DNA from 3 places in the Desulfohalovibrio reitneri genome. Region 1 is predicted to be linked to each of the others. Evidence: predicted binding sites of a transcription regulator. Region 1 holds the regulator's gene; each other region holds the start of a gene.
The links. The regulator sigma-54, encoded in region 1, starts transcription at its own class of promoters, with help from an activator protein. The targets are predictions, from matches to a motif close to CTGGCACGGNNNNTGCTT.

Region 2: N911_RS0103815 (NifB/NifX family molybdenum-iron cluster-binding protein) is a predicted target of sigma-54. The motif match lies at 2,017-2,034, and genes of this name have one in related genera.
Region 3: N911_RS0112900 (PEP-CTERM sorting domain-containing protein) is a predicted target of sigma-54. The motif match lies at 1,881-1,898, and genes of this name have one in related genera.

Annotation. Positions count from the first base shown of each region.
Region 1 is NZ_JOMJ01000003.1:868,023-871,993, forward strand. Features, by position in the region: gene N911_RS0104660 (LptA/OstA family protein) at 1-396, shown strand, start outside; gene lptB (LPS export ABC transporter ATP-binding protein) at 393-1,115, shown strand; gene rpoN (RNA polymerase factor sigma-54) at 1,298-2,707, shown strand; gene hpf (ribosome hibernation-promoting factor, HPF/YfiA family) at 2,720-3,259, shown strand; gene N911_RS0104680 (PTS sugar transporter subunit IIA) at 3,272-3,721, shown strand; gene rapZ (RNase adapter RapZ) at 3,742-3,971, shown strand, end outside.
Region 2 is NZ_JOMJ01000003.1:699,691-703,661, reverse strand. Features, by position in the region: gene hypB (hydrogenase nickel incorporation protein HypB) at 1-597, shown strand, start outside; gene N911_RS0103820 (sigma-54 interaction domain-containing protein) at 601-1,926, shown strand; gene N911_RS0103815 (NifB/NifX family molybdenum-iron cluster-binding protein) at 2,071-2,484, shown strand; gene N911_RS0103810 (NifB/NifX family molybdenum-iron cluster-binding protein) at 2,481-2,840, shown strand; gene N911_RS0103805 (Mrp/NBP35 family ATP-binding protein) at 2,947-3,831, shown strand; gene alr (alanine racemase) at 3,895-3,971, opposite strand, start outside.
Region 3 is NZ_JOMJ01000004.1:73,450-77,420, forward strand. Features, by position in the region: gene N911_RS0112895 (ThiF family adenylyltransferase) at 1-598, shown strand, start outside; gene N911_RS0112900 (PEP-CTERM sorting domain-containing protein) at 1,013-1,837, opposite strand; gene N911_RS0112905 (HlyD family secretion protein) at 1,999-3,060, opposite strand; gene N911_RS0112910 (ATP-binding cassette domain-containing protein) at 3,057-3,773, opposite strand; gene N911_RS0112915 (FtsX-like permease family protein) at 3,776-3,971, opposite strand, start outside.

The DNA of each region.
Region 1 (3,971 bases):
ACCGGTGACGTACACGTGGTCCGTGGTGAAATGCGGCTTTGGGCGGACAAGCTGACCACCTACCTGGACAAGAAGGGCGGCCAGGGCACCGCGGGGAAAGGCAACGCGGAGCTGGCCTCGGACGCGAACATCACCCGGATCGTCGCGCTGGGCAACGTGCGCATGGAGCACGAGGGCCGCGAAGGTTATTGCGGCAAGGCCGTGTACGATGTCGAGCGGGGTGTCTTGAGCATGCACGACGACCCCGTGGTCATCGACGGCCAGAACAAGCTGCAGGGCGAGGTCATCAAATTCTACGCCGAGGAGAACCGCAGCGAGGTTATCGGTGGCAGCAAACGGGTTGAAGCGCTCTTCTTCACCGACGACAAAAAGCTTGGCGGGGAGCAGGGCAAATGAGCCTCCTGGCGGGCCTCGATCTGCGCAAGCGCTACGGCGCCAAGGAAGTGGTCCGCGGAGTGGACGTCTCCCTGGAGCAGGGGGAAATCGCAGGCATTCTCGGTCCCAACGGCGCGGGAAAGACCACCACTTTCTACATGCTGCTCGGTGTCATCAAGCCCAGCGGCGGCCATGTCTACCTGGACGATGAGGAAATCACCTCCTGGCCCCTGCACGAACGCGCCCGGGCCGGCATCAGCTACCTCCCCCAGGAAAGCTCGGTCTTCCGCAAGCTGACCGTGGGGGAGAACATGGACGTCATCCTGGAACACACCGACCTATCCAGGAGGGAGCGGGAGAAGCGGAAGCATTCCCTGCTCCAGGAGCTAGGCATTTCCAGGCTGGAGGATTCCAAAGCGTATCATCTGTCCGGAGGAGAGCGCCGCAGGCTGGAAATCGCAAGGGCGCTGATTCGCAGACCCAAGTTCATCCTGCTGGACGAACCGTTCGCCGGCATCGATCCCTTGGCGGTTGATGATATCAAGCTCATCATCCGTGCCCTGCGGGACAAGGGCATCGGCATCCTCATTTCGGACCACAATGTGCGCGAGACCCTCTCCATCTGCGACCGCGCCTCCATCGTCTTTGAAGGCACCATCATTCTGAATGGATCGCCGGAGGAAATCGCCGCCAATCCCAAGGCCAGAAAGGTGTATCTTGGGAGCGAGTTCTGTCTGTGAAAAATCGTGCCAACCGGGTAAAATATCGCGTCAATAAAGACTTGCTGTCGTTGCATCCCGCCCCGCTCTGTGGCATACAGCCCGAGTGCCGGACGAAGCGATTTTTTCGATTCTACCAACAGTGGAGCCTTCCGCTTCCCGCCTATCGGGCGGACGCCTCCCGTCAAGGGAATGAATGATTCATGGGCCTTGAACTGCGACAACAGCTCAAGCTGAGCCAACAGCTTGTCATGACGCCGCAACTGCAGCAGGCCATTAAACTGCTGCAACTCTCGCGGGTCGAACTGATGGAGCAGGTGCAGCAAGAGCTCATGGAAAACCCGTTCCTGGAGGAAGGATCAGAAGACCAGGGCGATGCCGAACAGCCGCAGGATTCGAGGACAGACGGCGAAAGTGAGGCGCTCATGCGCGACGCCGACTGGGAGAACTACCTCGGGGAGTTTTCCTCGTCGGCCCGGCAGTCCGGGGCCCGCGAGGCGGAGTCTCCCGAAGAGGGGCTCAGCTTCGAGGCCAGACTCACGGCCAAGCCTTCCCTGGAGGGACACCTGGCTTGGCAGATGCGGCTCTCGGATTTCGACGAGGAAGCCATGAACGTGGGAGAGCACGTCATCGGCAACCTCAATCCTTCCGGCTACCTCATGTCCAGCGTGGAAGACATCGCCGGTGAATCCGGCTCTTCTCCCGAAAAGGTGGAGTCGGTTATCCTGGCCATGCAGCGGTTCGATCCTGTAGGCGTGGCTTCAAGAGACCCCCGCGAGTGCCTGCTGGTGCAGATGGACGTGCTGGGCATGGACGACCCGGTGCTCCGCTCTCTGGTTTCCGACCATTTGGAGGATCTGGAGAAAAAGCGCTACAAGCCGCTGGCCCGCAAGTTCAAGCTCAGCCTGGACGAGCTCAAGGAATACCTCGACGTCATCCAGTCACTCGACCCCATGCCCGGGGCCAGTTTCGGAACGGGTGAGCCGCAGTACGTCAGCCCGGATGCCTACGTCTATAAATACGACGACGAGTTCGTTATCGTCCTCAACGAGGAAGGGTTGCCAAAGTTGACCCTCAACTCCCTTTACATGGACGGCATGGCCGCCGAGCGCGGCAAGAGCAAGGATTATTTTCAGGAGCGCATGCGCTCGGCGGTCTGGCTGATCAAGAGCCTTTATCAGCGCCAGCGCACCCTTTACAAGGTCATCGAGTCCATCGTCCGTTTCCAGCGTGATTTCTTCGAGGAAGGCGTGACGCATCTCAAGCCGCTTATTCTCAAGGACGTGGCCGACGACATCAACATGCATGAATCCACAGTCAGCCGGATTACCACCAACAAGTACGTGGCTACCCCCCACGGCACGTTCGAGCTGAAGTTCTTCTTCAATTCGGCGCTGGAGATGGAGGATGGCTCCCAGGTGGGTTCCGAATCGGTCAAGGCGCTCATCAAGCAACTCATCGACAAGGAAGACCCCAAGAAGCCGTTGTCCGACGAGAAGATCGCGGACATGCTCAAGGACAGGCTGCATGTGAACATCGCCCGTCGCACCGTGGCCAAGTACCGCACCGCCCTTGGGATATCCTCGTCAAGCAAGCGAAAGCAGATATTCTGAGTGGGAGATGAAATGAACATCGCCTTTAATTTCATGGACTTCGAGCCGTCCGACCACCTCAAGGAGTATGCCCACAAGCGCTTCGGCAAGCTGGAGAAGCTGCTCACCAACAGTGACGGCGCCGACGTGCAGGTCAATCTTTCCGTGCAGAAGAGGGTCAACCAGACTGCGGAGGTCGTCGTCAGCGACGACAACCTCTACATTTCGGCTTCGGAGCAGACCGCTGATATGTACTCCACCATTGATCTGGTGCTGGACAAGGTGCTCACCCAGATCAAGAAGCTCCGGGACAAGCAAAAGATGGTGCGCCGCCCGGCCAAGACCGAAGCGGGACCAGTGGACGTCGCTCCCGAGCCCGAGGAAGCGGAGCGGCGGATCGTGCGTGCCGATTCCTTCCAGCCCAAGCCGATGGACGAGGAAGAGGCGGCCATGCAGCTCGAGTCGCTGGATTACGATTTTCTGGTATTCAGAAACGCGGAGACTTCGAGGATAAATGTCATCTACCGGCGTCACGACGGGGACTTCGGACTGATTGATCCTGCCTCGACGTAGAGTGAGGAGCGAATGAAACTCGGCGACTATCTGCGACGCGATTACGTGCTCCCTAACCTGCAGGCGGGCAGCAAGGCGGAGGTGCTGAGCGAGTTGATTCAGCCTCTGGCCCAGGAGCAGCCCGAGGTGGACGCGGACAAGGCCCGGCGCGTACTCATGGAGCGTGAGAAGCTGGGGACCACCGGCATTGGCGGCGGCGTGGCCATACCCCACGGGAAGATCGACGAACTCGAGGATATCATTCTTGTGGCTGGGCGCAGCTCCCGGGGGGTTGAGTTCGACGCCCTGGACCAGCAGCCCTGCCATATCTTTTTCATGGTGCTTGCGCCGGAAAACGCAGCCGGGCAACACCTGCGCATTCTGGCCCACATATCACGGCTGCTCAAGGACGAGGACTTCCGGCGTTCCTTCCTTTCAGCGGAAGACGCCGGGGATTTGTGGGAGCTTCTGCACAACGCCTGAGCGGCGGTAGCGAGACGGCAATGGAGCACGGACCGGCCTTCCCCATCGTCATCCTCACGGGGCTTTCCGGAGCGGGAAAGTCCACGGCCCTGCGCGTGTTCGAGGACATGGGCTTCTTCTGCGTGGACGGCCTGCCCGTGGGCATGGTTCCCAAGCTGGCTTCTCTGTACAAGGGCCAGGACCACCGCAACACGCGTGGTCTCGCCCTCGGCATGGACATCCGCCAGCACGACTTTCTCGACGACTGGAA
Region 2 (3,971 bases), 170 kb from region 1:
AAAAAGCTCTTCGACGACCGTGGCATCCTGGTTCTCAACCTCATGAGCTCCCCCGGCGCGGGCAAGACCGCCCTGCTGGAAAAGACCCTGGCCGAGCTGGCCGGGGAGTACAAGATGGCCGTCATCGAGGGCGACCTGCAGACGGACAATGACGCCCGGCGGGTGGCCGCCACAGGAGCCCAGGCCGTGCAGATCAACACCGACGGCGGCTGCCACCTGGACGGCTCCATGGTCCTCTCCGCCCTGGAGTCCCTGGACCTGGACGGCCTTGACATCCTCTTCATCGAGAACGTGGGCAACCTGGTCTGCCCGGCGGAGTTTAACCTGGGCGAGGACGCCTGCGTGGCGCTCCTGTCCGTGACCGAGGGCGACGACAAACCGGAAAAGTATCCCCTGCTCTTCCACAAGTCCGAAGCCATGGTCCTGAACAAGGTCGATCTGTTGCCTTACGTGGACTTCGACCTGGACAAAGCCGCCGGACAGGGCAAGCGCATCAACGAGGACATCCAGGTATTCCCCCTGTCCTGCCGCTCCGGCGAGGGGCTCGCCCCCTGGTACGAGTGGCTGCGGACCAAGGTGACGGACAAGAAGGGGTAGCTCGTGTTCGAGCAGGTTCCAGCGGCCTGCGAGGCCATTCTCGACAGCCTGGCCGACGGCGTTTTCACCGTCGACCGCGACTGGAACATCACCTTCTTCAACAAGGCGGCCTCCCGCATCACCAAGGTCGACCCGGCCGAGGCGGTGGGCCGCAAGTGCTTCGACGTGCTGCACTCCTCGCTGTGTGACGGGAACTGCGCCCTGGGAGAGTGCATCGCCCAGGGCCAGACCCTGTCCAACCGTTCCATCTTCATCCTCGACGCCACCGGGGAGAAGATTCCCGTCTCCATTTCCGCCGCCCCCCTGTACGACGAGTCCGGGCGGGTCATCGGCGGAGTGGAGACCTTTCGCGACCTGACCGACCTGCACCTCATGCGCAAGGAGATGCAGGCCGCCTACACCTTCGACGACATCGTGGGGAAAAGCGCCTCCCTGGCCAAGATCTTCAACATCCTTCCCCAGGTGGCCGCCTCGGAATCCACCGTCCTCCTGCTGGGGCCTTCCGGCACGGGCAAGGAACTTTTCGCCCGGGCCATCCACAACCGCTCCAACCGGGCCCGAGGGCCGTTTGTGGCGGTCAACTGCGGCGCCCTGCCGGACAACCTGCTGGAATCCGAACTTTTCGGCTACAAGGCCGGGGCCTTCACCGACGCCCGCCGCGACAAGCCCGGCCGCTTCGCCCTGGCTCGAGGAGGCACACTCTTCCTGGACGAAATCGGCGATATGCCGCAGGCCTTGCAGGTAAAGCTGCTCCGCGTGCTACAGGAAAAACGGGTGGAACCGCTGGGAGCGGTGGAAAGCGAACCGGTGGATGTGCGGGTCATCGCGGCCACCAACCAGGACCTCGACGCCAGGGTGGCCGACGGCTCCTTCCGTCAGGACCTCTTCTACCGGCTCAACGTGGTCAGCCTGCGCCTCCCTCCCCTTTCCGAGCGGAGGGAGGACATCCCTCTGCTGGTGGACCACATCGTGACCAGGCTCAACGCCTCCACCGGCAAATCCATAGACGGCGTGAGCGAAGACGTCATGTCCGTACTCATGCGGCACGACTTCCCCGGCAACGTGCGCGAATTGGAGAACATCCTGGAATTCGCCTTCATCCTCTGCCACGGCGGCTTCATTCAGGCCGAGCATCTTCCCGAACACCTGCGCCCTTCCCACGGCGACCCCCCCGTCCACGGCCCGATGAGCTTGGAGGAGATCAAGTGCCGCGCCGTGCGGGAAGCCCTGGCCCGCAACCAGGGCCGCAAGATGCGGACCTGCCGCGAGTTGGACATCTCCAAGGACACCCTGCGCCGCATGCTGGCCCGTTGCGGCGAAGGCGAATAACGCGCCCACACCCTTCACCGACTGGGCGCGCGACGCGCCCATACCTCCTCTCTTTCGCCTGAAAGCGCCCGGATATACTTATTTTTTTAGTTGGCATCGTTCCTGCTGTCCATTGCCGTAAACCGCGATCGGGGCCAGGAAACGATGCTCATCTGTCTCGCCTGCCATGAAAACCGACTCGCCTCGGTCTTTGAAAACGCCACCGAACTCCGCCTCTTCGACTTGGCGGAGGATGGTCATATTCGCCCCGCAGGCCGCCTCCCCCTTCCCTCAAAGGACCCAACGGACAGGATATCCGCCACATTGGCCTGCGGGGCGCGTTTTTTGATCTGCGGCGCGCTGTGCCGCCGCGTGGAGGAACGCCTGGCGCAATCCGGCCTGTCCCTGCGCTCCTGGACCTGCGGCCAAGTGGACGAGGTGCTGCGGGCTTTGCGGGAGGACAAACTGGACGCTTTGGCCATGCCGGGCCGTTGCCGCCGCAACAAAGCACCATGCGACGGCCAGGGTAGAGGCCGCCGCGGGGCGTTATCCGCGCACAACACCAAGGAGGAAAAATGAAAATCGCCGTGAGTTGCCGCGAGCAATCCCTTGAATCACCAATCGACCCCCGCTTCGGCCGAACCGAAGGCTTCGTGATCTACGACACCGATTCCGGCGACTGGAATTGGCGGGCCAACGGCCAGAACCTGCAATTGGCCCAAGGGGCGGGCCTGCAAACCGCCCAGAACGTGGCGGACGCAGGAGCGAAGGCCGTCATCACCGGCCATGTGGGCCCAAAGGCTTTCACCGCTCTGCGCAAGGGAGGCATTGATATCTACTTGGTCGAGGGAGACACCGTGGCCGGCGCCATCGAGAATCTCAAGGCCGGCCGCCTCCAGCCGGCCGAAGGGCCGGACCGCCAAGGTCACTGGTAGGGCTTGCCATTTCCGTCGCGAATGACTACCCGCAGGATCGGACGGAGGGGCGTGTCCCTTCCCTGGAAACGCTTCATCCGATCGTGACATTCAGGAGGAACCGCACATGAGCGAAGCGTGCAAAAGCTGCTCGCACGGGTCGAGCTGCTCTGATGAAATGAAGGAAAACTGCGAGGGCAAGTCCCCGGAGCAGATCGCCCTGGAAGAAAATCTGGGCCGCGTCAAGAACAAGCTGGTCGTCCTCTCCGGCAAGGGCGGCGTGGGCAAGTCCACCGTGGCGGCCAACATCGCCATGTCCCTGGCCCAGGAGGGCAAGAAGGTCGGGCTGCTGGACGTTGACGTCCACGGCCCCTCCATCCCCCGCCTTTTGGGTTTGCAGGGAAAGCAGCCCCAGGTGGTCGGCGAGAGCCGCATGGAGCCGGTGCAGTGGGAGCGCAACCTGTGGGTCATGTCCCTGGGCTTCCTCATGCCCAATGACTCCGAAGCGGTCATCTGGCGCGGGCCCATGAAGATCGGCGTCATCCGCCAGTTCCTCGCCCAGACCGACTGGGGCGAGCTGGATTACCTGGTCATCGACTGCCCCCCGGGCACCGGCGACGAACCCCTGACCGTGATGCAGCTCCTTGGCCCCGAGGCACAGGCCGTGGTGGTCACCACTCCGCATATGCTTTCGGTGGACGACGTGCGCCGCTCCATCACCTTCGTTGGCCACGTCGGCGGCCGCATGCTGGGCGTGGTGGAGAACATGAGCGGATTCGTCTGCCCGGACTGCGGCAAACAGCACGAAATCTTCTCCTCCAAGGGCGGGGAGAAGCTGGCCGCGGAGATGGGCGTGCCCTTCCTGGGCCGCATCCCCATGGACCCGGAATTGGCCCGCGCAGGTGACGAAGGCTTCAATTACGGCAAGGTTTTTCCGGACACCGAAACGGCCAAGGCCATGCGCGCCGTGATCGAACCCATCCTGCAGTTTACAGGCGAAAAAGCCGCCTGAGCGGCCCGATCATTCCGAGGCAGCGCAACGCGGGCCGGTTCCCCCACGGGAGCCGGCCCGTTTTCATACGCCCGCGTCCGTGTACTCCCGCCTGTTGAGGCCCAGCACACAGAATACCTCATAGGAGTTGGTCCCCCACC
Region 3 (3,971 bases), on a different contig from region 1:
CCGCGTGGTGGCCAGGGCGGACACCATCCGCACGGAGCACCGGGGGCTGCACGAACATTTCCACGCCATGCTGCGCCACTCCAAGGACGAGGCGCGCAAAACCCGCGACGGCCTGCCCGTGGACAACCTCTACGCGGGCAAGTCCGGGGAGTTGTTTCTGCGGGCCACCGGACCGTGGCCGGTCATGCGGACGGCCAACCTCTTGGGAGCCAGCCGCATGATGGCCATGCACTCGGCGCGGGGCATCCGCCACAGCGGGGCGGCCGTGCTGCTGACCACCACCGGCTTCGGCTGGGAGGACTTTCTGCGAGGCGGCCGGGCGCTTGAGCGGTGCTGGCTGCGGCTCAGCCAGCTGGGGCTGGCCATGCAGCCCATGACCGCCATCACGCTTTTCCGCCTGCGTTGGGTGCTGGAAGGGGAGGAGGAGTTCGACCCGGTGCACAGGAAGCGGCTACGTTCCCTGTGGCCCATCTACCAGGAACTGTTTCCCCAGGCCAACCTGGACCGCGAGGGCGAGGTCATGCTCTTCCGCATCGGTCACGCCCGGCCCATCACCCGCGGCACCCTCCGCCGCAAGCTGGATTCCTTCATTCTCTAGGCCCCGGTTGGGGCGCTTTCCAGGGGCTTCATCCCGGCGACCGGGCGGTAGCCGGGAAGCCGGGCGTTCCCGTGGTGCTTGATTCAATTCCATCCAAGGGCTTTGCTTACCCGCCGAAGCTGGGGACTGGTATTCGCTTGATTCATGAATCGCCAGTAGCAGACGCCGGCGGCGTCTCGCGGGTCAGGGGCCTGTTGCTTCGGGCCTCGCTTGGGGAGCCGGAGCGGCCGCGATTACAAAGCCTGCCCGGCCAGGGGGCGCATATGGTGGAAACCGGAGCAGGGGGATGCGGCGCCGCCGTGTCGCCGTCGTGGAGTCCCGGAAAAGCGATCGTTCCGGTTGGTAAACAAAAAAGTGCGGGAGGGCCCGAGGGCCCTCCCGCGATGTGGGGGGGGGAAGTGACGTTGTTGGGGCTTAGGCCGCGGCGTTCTTCTTCTGGCGGCGGCGGAAGCCAGCCAGGCCCAGCAGGCCGGCGCCGGTGATCAGCAGGGTGCCCGGCTCGGGGGTGGCCAGGACCGCGGGGTCGTCGCTGATGAAGGCCCACTCGGAACCGGCGTTGGGGTTGGTCTGGAAGGTGGACTCGCCGTAGAGGTTGACGTCCAGGTCGAAGAGGGCTTCGGCCGGATCGTTCAGGATGATGTCGGCGAAGGAGGAGTTGTAGTAGTTCAGGCCGAACCAGGTGTCGCCCTGCACCAGACCGGAGGTGGGATCGATGGTCGGGGTGCTCCACCAGTAGCCGCCGTCGAGGGTCAGGTCGAGCCAGGTGTTGCCGTCGGTGTAGGTGGTCAAGCCATCGGCCACGGTACCGGCGTCGGGGACGGATTCGGTGCTGTCGGCGTAGAGCTTCAGGACCACCTCGTCGCCCAGCTCGGCGTCGCTGATGATGCCGTTGGGGTCGGTGGAGGGGGCGCCGAAGATGAAGTTGCCGAAGCCGTCGATGGACGTGACTTCGAGCAGGAAGTAGCCGGTCAGGGTGTCGAAGCCGCCGGCGACCGTGTCGTCAGAGTTCCAGTACGTGGTGGACTGGTCGAGATTCGTGATGTTCTGGGCGGTCAGGATGCCGTAGAAGGTGGAGCCGACACCGGCAACTTCCTGTCCTTCCTGAAGGATCACGTTCTCAAAGTTGTTGAAGAAAATCTTGTTCAGCCCCGGGCCGAGAACGGGAGCGGCGAAGGCGCTCCCAGCAGCGATCACCATGATCGCAGCGCTGAGGATGAGGGTTCTGAGGGTCGTCCGCATCGTAAAACCTCCAAGTTGGTTTTTCTCCATCTGGAGGCTCTGTTTGCACGGGGTGTGCCAGTCTTTACTGTACTGAAATAACTGGCTATTTGTCATGTTTTTTCTCTGGCTGGGCCTTTGTCTGTAAGGTGTCCCGACAAGCGTGGCAGGGCTGTCGACAATCATTCATCCGCTTGCGGCGCCCCGTCCACCTGGATGAAGGCGTCCATGCGCAGCCCGGGGTAGATGTCGGGGTTGCCTTCGAAATCGATGAGGACTTCCAGCACCCGGCGATCCTTGCGCTCCTCGGGTTCGCCGGTCTGGATGCGCTTGGGCCCCACCATCTCGCCCACGTCGATGACCACGCCGGGGAAGCGCCTGTCCCCGTAGGCGTCGGCCCGGGCGTAGGCGGGCTGCCCCTCGCGCACCAGGGCCACGTCGCTCTCGTCCACCTCGGCCCGCAGCCGCAGTTGACTCATATCGCCCACGGTCATCACCGGGGAGGCGAAGAATTCCGACACGGCCTCCCCCTCCTTGCGGTGGATGCGCAGGATCTCCACGGAGCGGCGGGTGCGCAGTTCGGTGTTCTGCAGGGCGGCCCTGGCCTCGTCCACCCGCGCCTTGGCCTCTTCCAGGAGGGCGCTGGCCTCGGCGATGTCCTCCTCCCGGCCGGTGGCTGTCTGCTGGTACTGCTGCCGGATGGCCTCGTACCGCTGCTCCGCCTCCTGGTACTCGGTCCAGGCGCGTTCCGCGGTCTCCTGGTCGATGAGGTCCTGCTCCACCAGCTCCTGCCTGCGCTCGGCCTCCTTGCGGGCGTTGCGCATAGTCACCTGGGCCCGCTGCAGTTCGGCCAGAACCTCCTTCTGCTTTTCCGGACGCGCGCCGGAGAGCATGCGGTCCAGGGCGGCCTCGCGGGCGGTGACCAGGTTTTCCGCCTGGGCCAGCATGGCTTCCTCCTCCTCGCTTTCCAGGGTGGCCAGCAGGGTGTCGGGCTCCACGTTCCGCCCCTCTTCCACCAGAATCTCCTTGATAACGCCGGTGGCCTCGAAAGAGAGCAGGATTTCCTCGTCCAGGGGCTCCGCCCGTCCGGCGGCGGCCACCCACCGCCCGTCCTCCTCGTCGGGCATGGTCTCCACGAAGGAGGATGTGGCGTTTTCCGCGGGCGCGGGCTGGCGGCTCTGCCAGATGGCCACCGAGCCGCCCGCCAGGATCAGGATCGCGAGCAGGAGAAGGATGGTTTTCATGGTTCGCCTTCGGCATCTAGAGGTTGTTCCCTGGAAAGCTTGCCGTCCTCGATGGTCACGACCCGGTCGGCGTACCGGCGGATGCGCGGGTCGTGCGTGACCACCACCAGCGTCCTGCCCAGCTCGAAGGTCAGCCGGTGGAGCATGTCCAGGATGCGTTGGCCGTTCTCCGAGTCCAGGGCGGCCGTGGGCTCGTCAGCCAGGATGATTTCCGGTTCGCCGCACAGGGCGCGGGAGACGGCCAGCCGCTGCTTTTGGCCGCCGCTGAGCTTGGCCGGATAACTTGACAGCTTGTCCGACAGCCCCACCCAGTCCAGCCGTTCCTCGGCTATCTCGCGTGCCTTGCGGCCCCGGATTCCCTTGAGGTCCAGCACCACCAGCAGGTTCTGCACCACACTGAGGGTGTGGAAGAGGTGGTATTCCTGAAAGATGAAGCCGATGTGGCGCAGCCGCACCTCGGCCAGGCGGCCCCGGCCCAGGGAGGTGATGTCCTGCCCGGCGATCATGATCCGTCCGCTGTCCGGGGTGAGGATGCCACCCATCATGGACAGCAGGGTGGTCTTGCCGCTGCCGGAGGGCCCCATGAGCAGCAGGGTCTCACCCCTGCGCACGCGCAGGTCGGCCCGGTTCACGGCCAGGGTGGCGGAGGGGCCGGAGCCGAAGCGCTTGGTGACGTCGCGCAGCTCCAGCTGGATGGAGTCGTCCCGGGACATGCTCATCGCCCCTTGAAGACCAGCATGGGGTCGGTCTGGGTGATCTTGTTGATGGAGACCAGGGACGCGCCCAGGCACATGGCCAGGGTGAGGAAGAACATCCCCCCCACCACGGGCCAGGGCAGGCGGATGAGGGCCTCGGCGTTCTGGCTGAGCCGGGCCACTCCCAGGCTGGCGGCCATGCCCAGCAGGTAGCCC